DNA from 2 places in the Alteromonas sp. AMM-1 genome. Region 2 is predicted to be linked to the other one. Evidence: predicted binding sites of a transcription regulator. Region 2 holds the regulator's gene; the other holds the start of a gene.

Region 1 (10,879 bases), on a different contig from region 2:
TAGCCATTGTTGGTTGCAATAAGCTCTGATTTAACTGGAGATAATAACGCCGGGCTAGAGGTATTTGCCCGGGCCGAAGATAATGCAATGCATTGCATTAAAAGAATGAGTAGCAGCGTCCTTATTGTAGCGATGATTGCTCTCCCCCACTGTCCATGTATTTGCTGCAAAACCTGTGAGCGCCTTTTTACACACTGTATCACCAGTGAATGTACGCGCTTCCATGCACCTACTATACTGTTTTGTTTACATTTTACTCAACAGTTTTTTTAACATTTATTTGAAATAATCAAACTCAACTTTGATTTAGCTAAAAGAAAAATCATGAGCTGCGTAATGGATTCTCACCAAATTTACGCAAACCATTGCAAAGGGTGATGTTGTTTAATAGTCAATCAAACATACTGAGCAGCGGCCCAGCCGCTGCTCCAGGCCCACTGGAAGTTGTAGCCGCCGAGCCAGCCGGTGACGTCTACCACTTCGCCTATAAAGAACAGTTGTTCTACTTTCTTGCTCATCATGGTTTTAGACGATAGTTCATCGGTATCTACGCCGCCTAGCGTGACCTCTGCTGTGCGGTAACCTTCTGTACCGTTTGGTTTTATTTGCCAGTCGGTGAGTTGGGTTGCAATGTGTGCTATGTCTTTGCTGTTGAGTTGTTTCAGCGGTTTGTTTTCCCAGCCATTCAATTCACACAAGGTGGTAGCCACGCGTTTTGGATAGTGTTTTGCCAGCCAGGTTGTTAATAAAGAATCAGGGTTCTTTAATTGTGATTCGGCCAGGTCCTCGCTAATGTCCACACCCGGCGCGGCATTCAGGTGCAAGGTGTCACCGGGATGCCAGTAGCTGGAAATCTGTAGCATGGCCGGGCCGCTTAAGCCCCGGTGGGTAAATAGAGTCGCTTCTTTGAACGTGGTATTGTTACAGCTGGCGTAGGTGTCGATGGCGATACCACTTAATTGGGATAACAGGTTTTTTTCGTGCTCGTGCAGCGTAAAAGGCACCAAGCCTGCGCGGGTAGGCAACACCTTTAAACCAAACTGCTCTGCAATCTGATAACCAAACGGTGTGGCACCCAATTTCGGTAAGCTCAGGCCACCGGTTGCAATAACCAAAGACTCACATTGGTAATCGCCTTGTGTGGTTGTTAGTGTGAAGCCTTCATCGGCTTTTGCTACAGCACCAATTTCGCAGTGCGTGGTAATGGTTACACCGGCCTTGCTGCATTCCTTTACCAGCATATCCACAATGTCCGATGCTGAGTTATCGCAGAACAGCTGGCCTAAGGTCTTTTCGTGATAGGGGATGCCGTATTCCGCCACCAGCCCAATAAAATCCCATTGAGTGTAGCGGCTTAATGCAGACTTACAAAAGTGAGGGTTATTACACAGGTAGTTTTCGGCACTGGCGTACATGTTGGTGAAGTTACACCGACCGCCGCCAGACATCAGAATTTTGCGGCCTATTTTTTTGGCGTGGTCCAGCACCAGTACCTTTCGGCCCCGTTTGCCTGCCTGTGCCGCACAGAATAACCCTGCCGCACCGGCACCAATCACTACCACATCGAACTGTTTCACTACACGCTCCTCTTGCAAGGAGCGTAGTATAATACCAATTCTTATAGAAGTTTACCCACTCAGCAACACTGGCAGGTTTTTTAGCTAGGCTTGGTTGCACAGGTTTGGTGGTGCCAAATCAAGCAAGCGTAACAACGCTAAAAAGCCTGCCAGTGTTGCCCGTAGGGAGTGGCCAAAACGACTTACATCTGTGTTGCGCCCTCCGGACATAGAATGACTATGCCTCGGAGTGCGCGTCGTGATCTAAGTCGTTTTGACTCACTCTGAGAGGGCAAACTTCTATAAGAATTGGTATAAGTCAGTTCAGGTAAATAGGGTATGCTTCAGCTAGCGGCTTGCCGCTTGTGCCACCACATCCAAACGCGCTTTCCATGGGTCAACGCCATGGCTACCCTCGCCTGCGCGGTTAAAGTCCATCATATTGGACGTAGCCGGCTCAAAGGCTTGCCAGGTAGCCAAACCCTCGCCATTTGGATTCCCCGTTTTAGCAAAGTTAGCTACGTACTGGTGGATCATGTATGACGTAGTAGCGTCTTTAGGGGTGAGTGCCGAACCGTATTTTGCATCCACGGTTTGAAAGAAAAACGGGATATCAGACGCGTGCGCGGCACCGGGTTCGTTACTCAGGGATTCCGCCACGTAACCAAAACGGTAGTAATAGGCCTGGTGGCCTAGCTTGGTCATATTGGTAGCAACAAATCTGGCTGGCTCCTGCATCATGCGATCCTGCCCGGCCATATAACCTACCAATTGCAGAGGCGCGTCACCCGTTGGGTCGTAAGCAGCTTCGGCGGCTTGGGCAAACTCACCGTAAGAGGCAAATAAACTGGCTTTGTCGGGGAATGCGTTAAAGCCAATGTCCATACTGGTTGCCCCTACCATCACATCTACGTCGGCAACCGTGGCATTTTCCAGTGCCGTTTGGATACTACCTGTGATCAGTTCGCTGTCTTGTACCGGGCCTCCCACGTAAGTGGTTTTTCCGCCCGCAGGTGGTGCAAACATGCTTGCCAGGTTATAGCCGTCTACTACGCTCTCGCCACTTAACTCACGCAATGCCGCCAGTGCTTCAGCGCCTGACGTGCTGATGCCTTTGGCCTCGGCAAAGTTTTCACCAATGGCTTCAGCCGATTGCTCACCCGCGTCTGCTTTGCTGAGCACTCTGCGCTGCGTTAACGAGCGACCGCCACCCGACATGATCACAGCGCGCTGGAACAATCCTTTAGCTGGTGCAGTTTGCATCAAGGTTAACACCGAATCGCCACCGGCAGATTCACCCATAATGGTTACGTTTGAAGGGTCGCCTCCGAAGGCAGCAATATTATTTCTTACCCAGTGAAGCGCAGTAACCTGATCCATCACGGCAAAGTTAGCCGTGGGCTCGTTATTGGCGTTTGCTTCCTCGGTGAGCGCTGGATGCGCAAAGAAGCCAAATCGACCCAGCCGGTAGTTAAAGCTCACAAAAATGACGCCGTTTTCGGCAAAGTGCTCACCGTTATACACCGCTGGTGATGCACCACCATTTACGTAACCACCGCCGTAAATCCAAACCAGTACTGGCGTTTTTTCAGTGGCATTGGCAGGTTTCCACACGTTTACGTATAAACAATCTTCAGCCGGGGTTTTGCCCAACGGAGCAGCATCGCTAGGGAAAGGTAACTGCATACAGTCGTTGCCATAGTCACTGGCATCCAGTACACCTTGCCATGGCTGTACTGCTTGAGGGGCCCGCCAGCGCAAGTCACCCACCGGCGGCGCTGCAAAAGGAATCCCTTTAAATGCGATAACCTGATCGGATTTTACGCCTTGCACTGTGCCGCCGCTTACGGTTACCTGTGCCGGATCGGCTTTTTCGCCACAGCCGCTTAACGACAGCGCCATGACACATCCCAAAACGAGTTTCCGCCCTGATACCTGAAGTTTCATAGTGATTCCTTTTTTATGGCAACGTTTATATTTGTTATGTGAGTTAACATTTTTAAACTGACACAAATACGCACAAAACGGAATACACAAAACACTGAAGATACGTTGTTTTTTGTAATGCGCCCCATGCGAGGAACAAATACATATCGGCGATGGGAATGCTTCAAGGCGAAGAAAAGGATAACCGCAGGAGGGAAAAACTAAGAAGGCAGTTGCCTTCTTAGTATAAGAGATGTGTTACAGGTTCTTCAGCATGGTTTCAGCATCGCTCACTTCAAAGCGACCCGGATCTTCAACAAAAATCTTCACCACTTCGCCGTCTTCCACCAGCATAGAGTAACGCACTGAACGGGTACCACCAAAATCACTGGTATTCATATCCATGCCAACGCTTTTGGTGAAAAAGGCATTGCCGTCGGCCAGCATTAAAATTTCTTCGGCATTGGAGGCTTTGCCCCAGGCGTCCATTACGTAGGCATCGTTTACACTCAGGCACACAATGGTATCTACACCTTTGGCTTTAATTTTATCAGCTAATGCCACATAGCCAGGTAAATGCGCCTGGGAACAAGTTGGTGTAAACGCACCCGGTACGGCAAACAACACAACGCGTTTTCCGCCGAAAACTTCGTTGGTACGGGCATCGGTCATTTTTCCATCTTTTATGAATCCAAACGACACTTCAGGTAAAGTACTTCCCACTTCAATCATGCTTGTCTCCCAAGTAATAGAGTTATAGTGGCAACGCCGTTGCAGCAACGGCCATAAATTGTTCTAAATACTATAACAGCATAGTTAAACATTGATATATACATCAAACCGATGTTTTTTGCTGCTAATGGCCATGGAAGGTTTGGTTTGCGCCAAAAATGGAGCGCTGTTGGGGCGCTTTACCACCACACGCTTTAACGCAATGGCCTGAGCAGCGGGTAGCAGTGCGTCTGCATCGGCGTCCGGACCCAGTAATTCCTGAAAAACACGCATTTCTTTTTTCACTAACGCCGATTTTTTCCGATGCGGAAACATCGGGTCCAGATATACCGCATCCACACTCCCCTTGGGTTGAGTTTGCATGTATTCGGCGCTATTGGCGTGAACCAATTGAAAACGGGATGCCAATGCGGGTTCCTGAAGTGCCAGTCTACGCAGGCCATCGGCCAACAAGGCGTATACCACCGCCGAGCGTTCAACCAGGGTGACATTTGCACCTAACGCCGCCAGCACGATCGCATCACGGCCGAGGCCCGGCGTGGCATCAAGCACATTGAGGTGCTGACCATTCTTTATGCCAATGGCTTTTGCAATGGGCTCTTTACTGCCCCCGCCATGCGCCCGCCGGTACTGGCTTTGGCCAGACAAGAAATCTACTTTTACACCAACACTTTTGGCATCACTCGCGTCGTTTAGCACCAGACAGTCGTCTGCCATATGCAGTTGCAATGGTGCATCACTGTGCTGTGTAACGGTGATCCCTGCTTGTTGCACTATAGCAAGCACGGCTTCTTCTGTAGCACTGGGCGCGGCTTGATTGTCGAAAATAAAGGGTAAATCAGGCATGACCATATTGCTCCTTATGACCAATCCAGCGATTAATGATGGCCTGCGCATGAGCTGGATACTCCTGCCACAACTTCACAGCAATGTGCTGTACCTGCGGTATGAGCTGGGCATCGCGCACCAGATCGGCAATTTTTAACTCGGCCATACCGGTTTGACGGGTGCCCATGAGTTCTCCGGGGCCGCGAATCTCCAAATCCCGCTGCGCGATATAAAAACCGTCGTTAGACTCCCGCAATACCGCCAATCGCTTGGTAGCGGTTTTCGATAATGGACTTTGATACATCAGTACACAATGGCTTTCTACCGCGCCGCGCCCTACTCGCCCGCGTAACTGGTGTAACTGGGCTAACCCAAGGCGCTCAGGGTTTTCAATGATCATCAGGCTGGCATTGGGTACATCCACACCTACTTCAATTACCGTGGTGGCTACCAGTAAATCCAGCTCACCCGATTTAAACGCATCCATTACCGCTAACTTTTCTGCGGCCTTTAAGCGGCCGTGCACCAAACCAACATTTAAGTCGGGCAGGGCGGTTTTAAGGATTACAGCGGTGTCTTCTGCTGCCTGACACTGCAGTACTTCGGATTCATCAATCAGCGTACACACCCAGTACGCCTGACGCCCTTGCTCGCCGCAGGCTTCCCGTACCCGTTCAATCACATCGCCGCGCCGGGTATCAGGCAGGGCCACGGTTTTTACCGGCGTGCGCCCGGGTGGTAATTCATCAATCACCGAGGTATCCAAATCAGCGTAAGCTGTCATGGCCAGCGTGCGGGGAATGGGGGTAGCGGTCATAATTAACTGATGCGGAAAACGCCCTTGTGCTTCGCCTTTTTCGCGCAGTGCCAGTCGCTGATGCACACCAAAGCGATGCTGCTCGTCAACAATTACCAGCGCCAGTTGGCTATACGTTACCTGCTCCTGAAAAATCGCATGGGTGCCTACCAGCATTTGAATCGTGCCGTTGGCGAGGTTTTCCAGCACTTGCTCGCGCGCTTTGCCTTTTAATTTACCTGCCAGCCAGCCCACCTGAATCCCCAGAGGCTCCAGCCATTGGCTGAAGTTATTGGCGTGTTGCTCGGCCAACAGCTCAGTCGGCGCCATAAGGGCTACCTGATACCCCGCGCCAATTGCCGACAGCGCGGCCAGTGCGGCCACCAGGGTTTTACCCGACCCCACATCGCCCTGCACCAGACGCATCATTGGCCGTGGCTGTCGCATATCCTGTTGAATATCCGCTACCACCCGCTGCTGTGCACCGGTAGGTGAAAACGGCAGGTTGCCGAGCAGTTTATTGATCAGGGCATTGTCTACGTTGATAGCAATACCGGGTTGCGCGTCGCTTTGCTGGCGAATTTTCAGCACGCTTAAATGCTGAGCCAGTAACTCTTCCAGAATCAAACGCATTTGCGCGGGATGCTTACCGCCTTCCAGTTGCTCTACGGCGACACTGGGTGGCGGACGATGAACAAGCTTTAATGCCTCGGTCAAACTCACCTGTTGGCTGTACATACCGTCGGGTAACAAGTCATTGAGCGCACCTTTATCCAGCATAGCCAGCGCCTGTTCAGTTAGGTTGCGCAGAGTAAGTTGTTTCACGCCTTCGGTGGTTGGGTACACCGGGGTTAAGGTTTCTTCCAGTTCTTCGGTATCGGCTTCGATGAGTTTAAATTCCGGGTGCATCATTTCCAGCCCCCATTTGCCGGTACGGATTTCACCAAAGCAACGTAGTTCATTGCCGGGTGTCATCATATTGCGTTGCAACGCCCCGAAGTGAAAAAAACGCAGGGTAATGGTGCCGGTGCCATCGCTAAGCTTCACCACCAGCATGCGTTTTTTGCCGTACTGGATATCGGCCGACATTACCTCACCCAGAATGCTAACGTGAGTAAATGGCCGGCAATCGCCGATGGTGTAAATGCGCGTGCGATCCTCGTAGCGGGATGGCAAATGAAACAGCACATCCTGCACGGTATTTAAGCCTATTTTCGCGAGTTTTTCTGCGACTTTTGCGCCCACGCCTTTAAGTTGTGTAATAGGTAGCGTGGCAAGCGACTCTTCCGCTCGCATAATAATAAGTATTCCTTCCTGTATTTATAGACAGCAGTGTAATTCAAGCCCAGGCGCAATGCGAGCCTGAATCCCCGCTGTTTGCAGTGAGCGCCTCATTACCTGCTAATTCACAGGCACAATACGAACAAATGCGCCGTTTCTGTACTGTATGAAGGTAGCGTTTTACTTGTGGGTATGGTGATATATTGCTCCATGGTTGATGAAAGGAATATCCGATGTTTGTGCCCGCCCCGTTTGCGTTTAAAGAACAGCACGAGCAACTGGCGTTTATTGATGAGTATGCTTTTGCGGTGCTGGTAAGCCAGGATCTGCAGGCCACCCACATTCCATTGCTGGCGCGCCAGGAGGGTGATGATTTAGTGCTGGAAGGGCATGTGGCGCGTGCCAACCCACATTGGAAACAGCTGAATAACACAGAAACATTAGCCGTGTTCGCCGGCCCTCATGCCTATATTTCGCCAACCTGGTATGCCAGCGCACCCAATGTTCCTACCTGGAATTATGTTGCCGTGCATGCCAAGGGCTACCTTAACGCAATGGATGATGCCGCAACCCTGGATGTAGTAGACCGTATCATGGATAAATTTGAACCCGCCATGGCCCGCCCGGCTGCTGGTACCGACCAAGCGGATTATCAGCAAAAACTGCTGCGCGGTATTGTGGGAATTCAGCTCAGAGTGACATCGCTTCAAGGGGTGAGAAAACTGGGGCAACACAAATCGGCAGATGACAAAGCCGGTGTATACAACGGTTTGCGCAACACGGGTCGTCACGATGCGCTGGATTTAGTGGATTACATGCAGCGCAATAACATTGCCTGTCCTCAGGATTAGCTTGCGAGTTTTAGCGGGTAAGATTTGCTCTCTAGATTTGGCACTGAGAATTAGCCGGGCCGCATAGCCCGGCTGATTAGCAGTGTGCTCCTTGGCTGTAAACCCTAGTTAGCCAGCACTTTAGCGACACTCAGGATAAGCGCTGCCGATGGACGCACCTTAAAATCAGGGTTTACGTAGCTGAATTCCACTACGCCCTGCTGATTCACTATAAACACACCAGGTGCGGGTAATACAGCATTACCATCTGCGTCTGTTGCCAGATTGATGTTATTGGCGGCATAGCGCATTTGCGTCACTTTATCTACGTGGAAAGCCAAGCCGAATTCGCGGATCGCATTGAGTGCAGTATCAGACAATTGAATAACCTGCATCTCGGTATTGAGTGCCTGCTTTTGCAGATTCGCAGGCGTTTCTGGCGAGATTGCTAAGATTTGATAACCCAGTTCAACAATCTCCTGTTCAACTGTTTGCAGTTCAGCAAACTGACGGTTGCAATAAGGGCACCAGCCACCGCGATAAAACAGGAGCACCGTTGGCTTTTGCATAGTCAGCCCGGCCAGGCTGACCGGCGTACCGTCGGCCAGATAAACGGTAACATTAGGAATGGTCATGCCGTTCAATAGCGGCCTTACCGCATCGGCCTCAGGCGCGATGTCACGCGGCTGGGCAATCGATGAACAGGAAACAAGCACACTTATAAAGAGCGCAGTAATAAGTAGTAAACGCATTGGGATCTCTCAGTCAGTTAGGTATAAAAAAGACCAGCAATGTGGTCTTTTTCTTTCGGGCTGTTTGCCTGTTTTGGCTGAGCGTAAGTTTTTATGCGTTGAGCAGCGACTTAAACGCGCTGGTGTTGATATCCATTTTTGCCCACCAGGCATCGTCAGCAGCAATTTGCCCCCGATCATCAATCACCGGATAGGGCAAATCCCGGCTTCGGCACACTTTCGCCAGCACCGGATACCCGCCTTCAAACAAAATGCGCTGACATTCGGCTTCGGTGAGTTGCTGAATCTGGTACATGCCTGCATTCTGACGCTGACGCTGTGCTTCGTACAGCACCAGAGCGGCAGCTACCGACACGTTAAGCGATTGCACCATGCCTACCATGGGGATAACAATTTCTTTATCACACAGGGCAATGGCTTCATCGGTTGCGCCATACTTTTCCTGGCCAAACAGAATTGCCGTAGGCCGGGTGTAGTCTACTGCGCGAAAGTCTACAGCCTCGTCAGACAAGTGGGTAACCAGTACCTGCATGTTATTCGCTTTGAGCGCGCGAATGGCATCGCCCACATTTTGATGGGTGTCTACACCTACCCAGCGCTCGCTGCCCATGGCGGTACCACGGCGAATGCCATAGCGGCTTTCCCATATAGCGTGCACTTTGTGAATACCAATGGCATCACAGGTGCGAACCACAGCCGACACATTGTGCGGCTTGTGGACGTTCTCAAGGCATACTGTCAAATCCGTCTGACGTTTGGCCAGCATGTTTCTGATGCGCTGGTAACGTTCAGGTGTCATGACTTACTCCGGCAACTCCATTACGCCATCGATTTCGATTAGCGCATCTTTCGGCAGTGCTTTAATACCAATTGCCGCGCGAGCCGGGTAGGGCTGAGTGAAGTATTTAGCCATAATTTCGTTTACGGTGGCAAAATTGCTCAGATCCAACAAGTAGATGTTCACTTTCACCAGGTCGTTGGTTGAACCGCCAGCGGCTTCACAAACCGCTTTGATATTTTCAAATACCTGAGTGGCTTGTTCCGCAAAATCATCAGACACCAATTGCATGGTTGACGGCACCAGTGGGATCTGGCCAGACAAATATACTGTGGTACCTGCTTTAACAGCCTGGCTATAAGTGCCAATTGCCGCAGGGGCCTTATCGGTTTGAATAATTGACTTAGACATAATGAGTCCTGTGGATAATGGATTTATTGCTGACGCGACTGGCTGTGTCGCGACACTTTTTGTACTTCTTGCATGGTGCGTATTTTACGCATTACATTGGCCAGGTGCACCCGATTGTACGTAGTCAGTTCAATATCCACAAAGTAGACATTGCTCTCTTTCTCTTCGGTTTGCAGGCCTATGATATTGGAATCACACGAGGCGATATTGTTTGTCAGGGTGGCTAGTGTACCCTGATGGTTAATCAGTTCGATGCGCAATGATGCCTTAAATTCACCCTGCGGCTCTTCGTCCCATTGCATGCGCAGCACGCGCTGAGGTTCTTCCTTAGCCAGCTTGCGAATATTCGGACAGCCATTCTGGTGAATGGTCATGCCTTTACCCGGGCTGAGGACCGAGACAATTTCGTCATCCGGAATGGGGTGACAGCAGCGTGCGTAGGTAACCAGAAGTCCTTCCGTACCACGGATAGCCACATTGCCTTTTTTCTCGGTGAGATCTTCGCTTTCACCCAGTAACCGGCGGGCAACAATGGCGCTAAGCTCGTTGCCTAACCCAATATCCACTAACAGATCATCAAATGTCTCGTGCTTGGTTTCTACCACTACGCGGTCGATGTCTGCCTGGGCAATATCATCCAGCTTCACTGACCCCAATGCATGGCGCAACAGGCGGTTACCCATGTTAATGGCTTCCTGGGATTGCTGTTTACGCAGGTACTGGCGAATGCGGGTGCGCGCTCTGGCGCTCACTACAAAGTTCAGCCAGTTGGCATTGGGTTTGGCTTTCGGCGAGGTAATAATTTCAACGGTTTGCCCGTTTTCCAGCGGCTTGCTTAAGCTGTAATTACGGCGCTCAACACGCACACCCACGCAGGTATTACCCACATCGGAATGCACCGCATAGGCAAAGTCCACTGCGGTTGCGCCCGACGGCAACTCAATAATTCGGCCATCCGGTGTAAACACGTAAATTTCGTCGGGAAACAG
Region 2 (10,879 bases):
TCATAGCCTGGCGTTTGCGCTGGAAGTGGGTGCTGGCGACCCGCACTAGTTTGTGTGCAATGGTTTCATCCGTGCCGCGCTGATTGGCCATGCTGCGCGAAGATACAGCTTTGCTGTAACTTATAAAGTTATCGCGGCCCAAAAATAGCACAATAAAAAATTTGCGAAGCCAGCTGGGTGCAGCAACATCGGTTATTAAATCGGCAATACCTGGCTTGCCTTTGTCTGGCGCCCTGCCCCAGGAAACAAAAACTGGCACAACTTGCACATCAATATTGCTGTGATCGCGATGAAGGTGGAACAGCTCGGCAAATACGTGCTCTATATCGGTTTCTTTGGCGTGCTTGCGAAACAGCGGTGCGGTTCGACGCAAGAACAAACTGGCCGGATAGTGCCGGTCAGCCAGCGTTACCTGTCCCATTGGGTTGGGCAGGCCGAGTTTTTCAGCAGACATTTGCAGTGCCAGCTGATCCGTAAGTGAATTGGTTGGCAGCAAATAAATAATTGGCCGTGATTTGTCTATGCCCAACTCCGCTTCAACATTCGCGGGGGTGCTTTTGGTGCTAACCAGCCATTTTACCGGTAAGCGAAACACGTTAAGCAAAGCCTGACGCATCCAAGACATGAACAATAAATCCTGTGCAATAAAAATCCCGCGTAGTGTAGCACGAAATCCTTATACAATGCTTAACACGAATGGCATTAGGCTATCAGATTGAAGTTATTTATCAGTATACCGAAAGGTCATGGCACCAGAAATACTGACCAGGGCAGTGGCGGTAGTACCCCACATCCAGTCGATTAACGTAATGGGAATTGGCCAGTCGGCAATAATGGAGTAACACGTAAGGTTATAAGCGCCATAAGCTGCTGCACCTAATACAGCGCCGCGCACAAATGCGGTAAGGCGATAACGCCGGCTTGGGATCACCGCCAAATACAATATAGCGCCACAATAGCCCAGATAAAAAATTATCCAGGGCCAAACAATTAAGTCACTTCTTAGCAGACCTGACAAACTGTATGCATACAGGTTTTTGGCAACCACGCCCAGCCAAACACCGTCCAGTATGGCAAAGGTTAGCAACATAACGCCATACGCCAATAAATAGCGCTGCTGAGGCTTGATCATCCCACTTTCCTTTTACAAGCAAGGGCAAGGTTGATTAGAAAATAGTCACTGAGTGAATAGAATGGCTTTTTATCATTCGTGAGTAGCCAAAATACAGGATTATTGAACAATTTTAAACGGTTACTACCATTGAATATTTTGTAAACGTTAATTATTATCGTTTGCGTTATTTATTCATGAGCCTGGAGTGTAACGTATCCTGTTAGCGTTGGACGCCGGAATGAACGTATGCCGCAGGGCTGTCTGCTTTGGTGGCAACATTTTTTATCGAAATAGCATGATCGAAAGGTACCTATGACCACGACACTATTTGTCTCTGTGGCCTTAAGTGCGCTGGCCTGTTACGCCATCTATATTGGCTGGGCTACGCAAAAAAAGCGTTGGGCATATGCCGGCTGGGCTGGCATCGCAGTCAGTATTGTTGCCTGGTGTAATGCTTTGGGAACAGAGTTTGGCATAACCGTTGGGTTGTGTTTACCGGCAATTATGGTATGGCTGGGTATCGGCCGTCATGCGAAGGCAGAAAAGACAAAACCTGATGCCGACAAGCCCCCACACCAATGGCAATGGCAGGGTAAAGCTATTGCGCTAACCAGCTGGCATATTTTGTATGTGTTGATTGTACAGATGGTGACATTCAGTTTAATTGTGGTGGCATTGGTTTATCAGTTACCCATTTCCGAACCAAAGCAAATGGCTACCGGCGTGATCATTCTGCCGCTGGTATGGGGCGTACTAGCTTACTGGTATGTTATGTCTGAGCACAAATTACGTCACATATTGTTTTCAGTCGTGTTGGCTGCCGTGGCCGCGCTGTATTTATTTGGAGTGGCACATGGCTAAACAACCCCTCACACAGAGTTTAAGTAAGCGTTCATTGGCTTCTCACACCTGGCTCGGCTTGCTGGTAAGTGCGTTTATGTATCTTATTTGCTTGTCTGGTACAGTAGCGGTGCTGCATCTGGAGTTTGAGCGCTGGGAGCAGCCTTATATCGAGGAATCCGACAGCTTCTCTATTGCGCAGGTAGAAAAGGCCTATGCCCAATTCGCGCAGCGTTATACCGCAGACACGCATCACTATTACTTTGTGTTTCCGGGCTCTGGGATCCCCAGATTAGTCATGGAAGACGACAACACTGCGCATTTCGTGGATGCCAACGGCGATCTCATTGAGCAGGAAACCGTTACCTGGACACGCATGCTGGGCGATTTACACATGTATCTTCACTTGCCAGCCACCTTTGGCATGATTTTCGTGAGTACCTGTGGCGCGCTGCTTTGCGCGTTAATTGTGTCGGGTTTGTTGGCGCATCCTCGAATAGTAAAGGATGCATTTCGATTCCGCGCAGGTGGCGATGGCCTGAAAAGTAACATTGATTTGCACAATCGCCTGAGTGTGTGGGGCACGCCATTTCACTTAATGATAGCGGTAACCGGCGCGTATTTTGGTTTGGCTGGTATTCTGGTTACCATTATTTCGCAGGCCTTTTATGGTGGTGACAATCAGGCTGTTTACGACCAGGTGTTTACACCTGAGCCGGTACTGGAACAAGAAGTCGCGCCACCAGAAATTGGTCAGGCTATGCGCGATTTGTTCGAGCGAATAGATCGGAATAATCTGATTTTCTTCGCTATTCACGATCCAGGTACGCCACAGCAGTTTATTGAGTTTTTTGTAAAAGAGCCGGGTAGGTTCACTTATTCAGAAAACTACCAGTACAACTCAGCCGGGCAATTCCTCAGTGTCTCCGGATACGGTGCGGGCGACGGTGGCAAGCAGATCCTATGGTCGGTTTATCGCCTTCACTTTGGTGATTTTTGGGGGATGCCAGGCAAGGTGCTGTTCATTATTCTGGGTATGATGCTTACCATTATCTCAGCAACCGGCATGAATATTTGGTTGAAAAAGCGCAAAACACAGGACGCCTTAAACCTGTTATGGCCAGCATTGGTATGGGGAACGCCCGGCGCGCTGGTGGCCAGTGCTGCTGCGTATTTTGCTGTTAGCCTGTCACCTACGCTGAGTTTTTGGGTGGTGCTATGTGGGCTTTGCGTGCTGGCATTAACGGCTAAATCTCAACAGCATGTTACCAGACAGCTAAAACAGGCGTTTAGTTTGCTGACACTGTGCTTTTTGCTGGTCTATTTTGCAGTGTTTGGCGAAGCGGGTTTTAGCAGTGCTGCTCTGCAAATCAATCTTCCGTTACTGCTCATTGCACTCTGGACCGGCTATTCCGCGCACAAGCAAAGCTAGCACTACACCACCTGCCCGGCTTTATGCCGGGCACACCCTCAACGCCGTCCCATCTCGGCCTGTATTTGCTGGCCTGCTATTTGACAAATATTCCGCACTAGTTAAAAGTTAAGCAATCTTAAGTCAAATGTTAGGCGGGTTGACACGCGTTGAGCATGCCGATGGCTGTATTGCATTATGAATGATAGCAAGCTGCATTCCCCGGTGAGGGCTGCTGTGTCTCAACTGTATCAGTTGCTAACACTGTCTACCGTTGTGGCCGTTTTGGCGTTGTGGGGACATCAGTTACTACCGGAAAAAACCTTGCCATTAGTGCCCTACTACGTGCATGAAAGCTATGTTTTTCACGACGGGCAAAACGGGGGTAACACACAAGGAAACTGGCAATCACAGCAGGATTTGAGTTTTGTGTGTGAGGTGGTTAATCCCGACCAAAGCAGTTACTGCGGTGCGAGTATTAAAGTGAAACCACCGGAAGCTGCGGTGGATTATTCCGCGTATCGCACAGCCACGTTTTACCTGAGTTACACCGGCCCGAATGAGCGTCTTCGTGTAAAACTGCACGCCTACGTCCCACCCAGCGAACAGCACTATGCCAATGAGGTACTAACAGGTCTCGATTACGTTTTTAGTAAACAGGGGGAATTAGCGGATGTAACGATCCCTGCCAGCGCCTGGCACTTATCAGACATGAACCTTTTTGACCTGCAAAACACCACCCCTCAGTTGGATGTGGTGTTTGACGTGGCTCCGCCGCTATTGGCCGGGCAACATACATTGCGGGTCGACCAGATTGTCCTGCAAGGAGAATGGCTACCGGTGAGTTTCTGGTACGCCATTGTGGGAGTTGGTTGGCTGGTGTTTAACGTGATTTTTCTTGGCAGGTTGTTGAAAGTGCAGCAGGCGCGTTTGGCCAATGATGCCAACAGACTGTCTCAACTTACCCATTTTTCCAGTCATTTGAAGGAAGAGTCTGAACACTACAAAACACTTTCCAGTCACGATCCGCTTACTGGCGCACTAAACCGCAGTGGTTTTGCCCTTGAATTCAGGCATTTGTTTCCAGATAGCAGACTAAAGTTAAATACGGCGTTATTGGTGATCGATCTGGACCACTTTAAACGGGTGAATGATACCTATGGGCATGATGCTGGCGATAAGGTGCTTCAGCAATGTGCCGAAACCCTGTTTAAGAATGTCCGCCTGAACGACCGTTTGGTGCGTTGGGGCGGCGAAGAGTTTGCCCTGCTTTGTGTGGATACCAGCCTGCAACAAGCTCAACTTATTGCCGAAAAGATCCGTACTATGCTGGAGGAACTGGATATTCAGACCGGCAAAGCAACGCTGTCGGTCACTGCCAGTATTGGTGTTGCGGTTTCGAATCACCTGGAAGAGTTTGATGCATTGTTTCAGCGCGCAGACAAGGCGCTGTACCACGCTAAAGAGATTGGCCGCAACTGCGTCGTGTTGGCGGATTAACACTACCACAATTTGCTAAGCAAACGCAGCTACAACGCCTATACTCATTACATACCTTTGCTAAGGTAAATTCATCCACGATACAGACAGGCATGGAAGTCATACTGCGAATTAAACGGTGTAGCGCCTGCTGACACAAGCTCAAGGAGGCACTATGCTTTTTGCGACAAACCGTACACCTAAAGGGTCATCACGTACACGTGTGAACCGTAAAATCGCTTTTGACCGGCAGGTAACCCGACCGGGCACCGACATGTATTTCTGCGAACGCCTGGGTAAAGACGATTACCGGGAAATAGGCAGCAAAGCGTTTTTCGAGTACCTGAAAGGGCTACAACGCAACACTCAGGTTCTGCTTTACATACATGGCTTTAACAACAACATGGAGCCTGATGTATTTGACCGGGCAGAAGAATTACAGCGGCTCGTGAACAAGGGACGAAGTGAACATCTTGCACTGGTTGTACCGCTGATATGGCCATGTGATGACGATCCCATTGTGAGTGTGCTGGATGACTACTGGGACGATCAAAAGGCGGCAGATTTCAGCGCCAATGCCTTTTCCAGGATGTTGTCTAAATTTGATACCTGGCGTAAAGAGGAGGCTGCGAAACCCGATCCCTGTATGCGCCGAATTAACGTGCTGGCACACTCAATGGGCAACCGGGTGTTGCGCAATGCTATAGAATACTGGGGGCGCAATGATCACGCCGGTATGGTGCCTTTATTGTTCCGCAATGTGTTTATGGTGGCAGCTGACGTGGTAAACCACTGTCTTGAACCTGGCAGAAGCGGCGCTATGCTGCCAAGAGTCACACGTAATCTGGTGGTGTATTATGCCAGCGATGATCTTGCGATGCCTGCCAGCAAAGTCGCAAACCTGAAAAACCGGCAACTCTCCAAACGTTTGGGCATGACCGGGGTGGAAGAACTCAGTAAGGTGCCCAGGAATGTTTACGAAGTGGATTGCGATAACTTCAACAACACCTTTGATATGCCCAAAGGACACAGTTATTTTGGTGAGATAAAACAGGTTACCAGTCCGGCGTTACTGCATATGATAGATGCAATGGACGGCGGCAGAGTACAGCCAGCCGTGCGCTCGCATGTGCTGGACAATCCGTTTAAAAAACCATAACAATAAGTAAATTGTCTGTATTAGCGTAGTAGGAGGCAGTATGCAGCATGCGTTTTGGCACGACAAATGGGAACGGGGCGAAATTGGCTTTCATCAGCGTGACATCAATTCCTTTTTAACACGCTTCGCTGACACCGCCGGGTTAACTGACGGCAAAAGAGTGCTGGTGCCTTTGTGCGGCAAATCCAAAGACATGACCTGGCTGTTACAGCGCGGCTGCGAAGTGGTGGGTATTGAGCTGAATGAATCGGCAGTGCAGCAGTATTTTAAGGAGCTGGGTAGTGTTCCTGAGGTAACACAAATCGGCGAGTTTACCTGTTATGCTGCCACCGACATCACCATTTTCTGTGGCGATGTGTTATCGATCACCCAGGCAATGATAGGTAAAATAGATGCCGTATACGACCGTGCCGCACTGGTGGCGTTACCGGCAGATATGCGCAGGCCTTACGTGAAAACGCTGCTTACAACTGCACCAGAAGCGCGTCACTTATTAATTACGTTTGAATACGATCAGGCGCTTCACAGTGGCCCGCCATTTTCGGTCACCGAAGCTGAACTGCATGAACTCTATGGCTGCGCGAAAATGCAGCCGGTTTTGGCCAGTGAACCCTTACAAGGTGGACTGAAAGGCAGGGTGCCGGCAATGGAATCCGCCTGGCTGATTAGTTAATTTAGTGAATTAGCAAGCCGAAGCGATTGTTGTGATTATCAGGGACAGAGATGGAAAATATCACTATTCACACGCACATCACGAAAGCAGATTTGCTGCGGTTTAATATCCGCTACATTGCAATGGCTTCGTTTACCTATAAATACATGGTCGCGGTTGTATTGGCCGTTATTGCTTATATCTGCTTTACCAGGGGAATGCCTACCACACCGCCCACCTGGCTAATACTGATTGCGGGTGCCTTGTTAGCGGGCTTACTTGCCACGTTGGTGTACAGCGCATGGTGTATCGGTTGCGTACTTATTATGTCAAAGGAATCAAATGGTGTGTTGGGCACACACGAGTACACGCTAAAAGAGGAAGGCCTGTTCGAGAAAACTATCGCCAATGAAACCCTGCATAAATGGGGAGCGCTTGGTAAAGTGAGCGTGGCGGGGCCTGACCTGTTGTTGCAAGTAACCGGATACCTCTACCACGTTTTTCCGCGCAAGAGTTTTGCCACGGCGGAACAGCGAAGCGAGTTCGAACGCATACTTCGATATCACATTGATAAAGAGAAGGCACAGTAATCGGTGTGCACGTGGATTGCACACGCAGACAATCTTCGTGGCTCATTTTTAACCAGAACTTAGCCAGAATATTTAACCACACACAAAAAACCCGGTTGCCATTTGTGTAAACCTGTATATACTCACAGTTAACTGTATGGAAAAACAGGCTGTTTATGCGTCCACTAACATCCCGGCAACAAGAAGTACTCGACCTTATTAAGTCAACCATGACCGATACCGGCATGCCGCCAACGCGTGCTGAGATAGCCCGCGAATTGGGTTTTCGCTCAGCCAATGCGGCTGAAGAGCATTTAAAGGCGCTGGCCAAAAAAGGTGTGATTGATATTCTGCCTGGCACTTCACGCGGAATTAAACTGAATATTCCGCTGGACGATGTACCAGAGGAAGAGGGCTTGCCGTTGATTGGCCGGGTTGCTGCTGGTGAGCCCATTCTGGCTCAGGAACACATTGAAACACATTACAAGGTTGATCCTGCCCTGTTTCATCCAAAAGCGGATTTCCTGCTGCGTGTAAACGGTATGAGCATGAAAGATATTGGTATTTTGGATGGTGATCTGCTGGCAGTACACAGAACCACTGACGTGCACAATGGGCAGGTAGTGGTAGCCCGGGTAGACGAAGATGTAACAGTAAAGCGTTTGGAAAAGCGCGGAAGAGAAGTGCTGTTACACGCAGAAAATGAAGAGTTTGCACCGATCAGAGTCGATTTGGCGAACCAGCCATTTAACATTGAAGGTATTGCGGTGGGCGTGATCCGCAACGCAGACTGGATGTAATACCAATTCGCATAGCAGTTTGCCCTCTCAGAGTGAGTCAAAACGACTTAGATCACGACGCGAACTCCGAGGCATAGTCATTCTATGTCCGGAGGGCGCAACACAGATGTAAGTCGTTTTGGCCACTCCCTTCGGGCATCACTGGCAGACTTTTTAGCGTTGTTACGCTTGCTTGATTTGGAACCACCAAACCTGCGCAACCAAGCCTAGCTAAAAAGCCTGCCAGTGCTGCTGAGTGGGTAAACTTCTATGCGAATTGGTATAATACACTGCACCACAATAATGCATTTTTAAAACCGGCCTAGTGCCGGTTTTTTTGTGTTTGGCGGGTAGAATTCAATTAACCCCTTCTTTTTCCCTCTTTAACAACCGCTGATTCGCCAAAAATTAGTTAATAAACACTTACTCACCTCAATTCGAAAAATTAGCACGTTTTGGACGAAAAATAGCCAGTAATCCAGATTTTAGCGAAAAAGGACTGGACGCAATTCTCACAATGAGTAATTCTTATACAGTGCTTAACAAATAAATAACATAAGTAGCACAAAATATTAAAAGGCTAGTTCAAAAAACAACCATAAAGGGCCTGGAAGCTTTATCTCGCAATGGGGCGGTCTGTGAGACGCTGGCGGGCCTTAACGGAGGTGTTGAGTGAAGCAACTCGAGAGATGCGTACTGAAAGCCTGTACTGCATTGGTTCTGTTAGTAGTCGGAACGACAGCGATTGCTGCGGGAAGTAACGACGTGTCGGCATTAAATTTGCGGCGCGGCGCAACGGAAATCAGTGGACAGGTATACGATCTCCACATGCTGATGTTCTCTATTTGTGTAGGGATTGCAGTAGTGGTGTTCGGTGTCATGTTTGTTTCTATGTACCTGCACAGAAAGTCCCGCGGTGCCAAACCCGCGAATTTTCATGAAAGTGTGAAGGTGGAAATTGCCTGGACGGTAATTCCGTTTTTAATTCTGATATTCATGGCAGTGCCTGCCGCGAAAACCCTGATTGCCATGGAGGATACCACTGAAGCGGATCTTACCGTACTGGTAACCGGTTCGCAGTGGAAATGGCATTACAAGTACATGGATCGGGAAGTCGAGTTCTACTCCCTGCTCGCCACGCAACGCGAACAAATCAATAATCGCTTCGAGAAAGGTGAGAATTACCTGCTTGAAGTTGATCGTCCTTTGGTGATTCCAACCGGTAAAAAAGTGCGTTTCCTGATCACATCTGATGACGTAATCCACTCCTGGTGGGTACCTGATTTTGCGGTGAAAAAAGACGCGAATCCTGGTTTTATCAACGAGGCCTGGGCCAACGTGGATGAGCCCGGTGTATACCGTGGTCAGTGTGCGGAGTTATGCGGTAAGGATCACGGCTTTATGCCAGTGGTAGTCATTGCCAAAGAACCCAATGCGTATGAAGCCTGGATCAGCGAACAAGAAACTGTACAACGTGAGGCGCGTGAAGAAGAGCAACGCCTACTGGCAATGAGCATGAGCAAAGAAGAGCTAATGGCCGAAGGTGAGCGAGTTTACAACGCAGCTTGTGCGGCTTGCCATATGCCAAATGGTGAAGGCTTGCCAGGCGTGTTCCCTGCACTGAAAGGTAGTGTAATTGCTACTCAAAACGATCCAACTGCGCATATCGACATTGTGTTGAACGGTAAAACCGGCACTGCCATGCAGGCATTTGGCAAAATGCTGAGCCTGAAGGAAATTGCCGCGGTAGTAACCTACGAGCGTAATGCCTGGGGCAACAATACCGGTCAGTTAATTCAACCGAAAGACGTTAATGCCGTCGCAACAGGCCAATAGGAGCGGATCATGAGTAAAGCAACAGACATTGTTAGCCCTGATCACGCAGCGGCTGACCACGACGATCATCACGATCATCATATACCCAAAGGTATAATGCGCTGGGTATTAACCACCAACCACAAAGACATAGGCACACTTTACCTGTGGTTTGCCTTCATCATGTTTTTAACCGGTGGTGCGATGGCTATGGTTATTCGGGCTGAACTGTTCCAGCCTGGATTGCAAATAGTCGAGCCTAACTTCTTTAACCAAATGACCACCGTACACGGTTTGATCATGGTGTTTGGTGCTGTAATGCCAGCCTTTACCGGGTTGGCAAACTGGCTGGTGCCCATGATGATAGGCGCGCCTGACATGGCATTGCCACGTATGAATAACTGGAGCTTCTGGATCCTGCCATTTGCCTTCACTATTCTGCTTGCATCATTGTTTATGGAAGGCGGTGGCCCGGCGTTTGGCTGGACATTCTATGCACCGCTTTCTACTACTTACAGCGGCGACAGTACGGCACTCTTTGTGTTTTCCGTTCACATAATGGGTATCTCATCCATTATGGGCGCGATTAACGTGATTGTGACCATTTTCAACATGCGCGCACCAGGCATGACCTGGATGAAAATGCCACTGTTCGTGTGGACCTGGCTGATCACGGCGTTCCTGCTGATTGCGGTTATGCCAGTACTGGCAGGCGCAGTTACCATGATTCTTACCGATAAATTCTTCGGCACCAGTTTCTTTAACGCAGCTGGTGGTGGTGATCCTGTTATGTTCCAGCACATTTTCTGGTTCTTTGGGCACCCTGAGGTATACATCATGATCCTGCCAGCGTTTGGCATTATCTCGCAAATCGTGCCTACGTTTGCGCGCAAACGCTTGTTTGGTTACGCATCAATGGTTTACGCCACTGCATCAATTGCGTTGCTCAGCTTTATTGTATGGGCTCACCACATGTTTACCACCGGCATGCCCGTGGCGGCAGAGATGTTCTTCATGTTCGCCACCATGCTGATTTCAGTGCCCACCGGGGTAAAAGTGTT

What was found. The regulator LexA, encoded in region 2, represses DNA repair genes until DNA is damaged. The targets are predictions, from matches to a motif close to TACTGTATNNNNATACAGTA.
Region 1: recG (ATP-dependent DNA helicase RecG) is a predicted target of LexA. The motif match lies at 7,151-7,170, and genes of this name have one in related genera.

What each region holds. Positions count from the first base shown of each region.
Region 1 covers NZ_JBLBUE010000001.1:10,736-21,614, forward strand. Annotated here, with positions in the region: gene ACLR2L_RS00040 (glycoside hydrolase family 2 TIM barrel-domain containing protein) at 1-98, opposite strand, end outside; gene ACLR2L_RS00045 (NAD(P)/FAD-dependent oxidoreductase) at 396-1,577, opposite strand; gene ACLR2L_RS00050 (carboxylesterase/lipase family protein) at 1,905-3,503, opposite strand; gene ACLR2L_RS00055 (peroxiredoxin) at 3,741-4,214, opposite strand; gene ACLR2L_RS00060 (class I SAM-dependent methyltransferase) at 4,299-5,060, opposite strand; gene recG (ATP-dependent DNA helicase RecG) at 5,053-7,134, opposite strand; gene ACLR2L_RS00070 (FMN-binding negative transcriptional regulator) at 7,353-7,970, shown strand; gene ACLR2L_RS00075 (peroxiredoxin-like family protein) at 8,075-8,701, opposite strand; gene trmH (tRNA (guanosine(18)-2'-O)-methyltransferase TrmH) at 8,793-9,500, opposite strand; gene ACLR2L_RS00085 (RidA family protein) at 9,504-9,890, opposite strand; gene spoT (bifunctional GTP diphosphokinase/guanosine-3',5'-bis pyrophosphate 3'-pyrophosphohydrolase) at 9,914-10,879, opposite strand, start outside.
Region 2 covers NZ_JBLBUE010000003.1:154-11,032, reverse strand. Annotated here, with positions in the region: gene plsB (glycerol-3-phosphate 1-O-acyltransferase PlsB) at 1-625, opposite strand, end outside; gene ACLR2L_RS01100 (DUF2177 family protein) at 722-1,132, opposite strand; gene ACLR2L_RS01095 (hypothetical protein) at 1,427-1,975, shown strand; gene ACLR2L_RS01090 (PepSY-associated TM helix domain-containing protein) at 1,968-3,386, shown strand; gene ACLR2L_RS01085 (GGDEF domain-containing protein) at 3,564-4,865, shown strand; gene ACLR2L_RS01080 (alpha/beta hydrolase) at 5,020-6,003, shown strand; gene tmpT (thiopurine S-methyltransferase) at 6,044-6,676, shown strand; gene ACLR2L_RS01070 (hypothetical protein) at 6,727-7,245, shown strand; gene lexA (transcriptional repressor LexA) at 7,401-8,024, shown strand; gene coxB (cytochrome c oxidase subunit II) at 8,718-9,839, shown strand; partial or broken gene ACLR2L_RS01055 (cbb3-type cytochrome c oxidase subunit I) at 9,849-10,879, shown strand, end outside.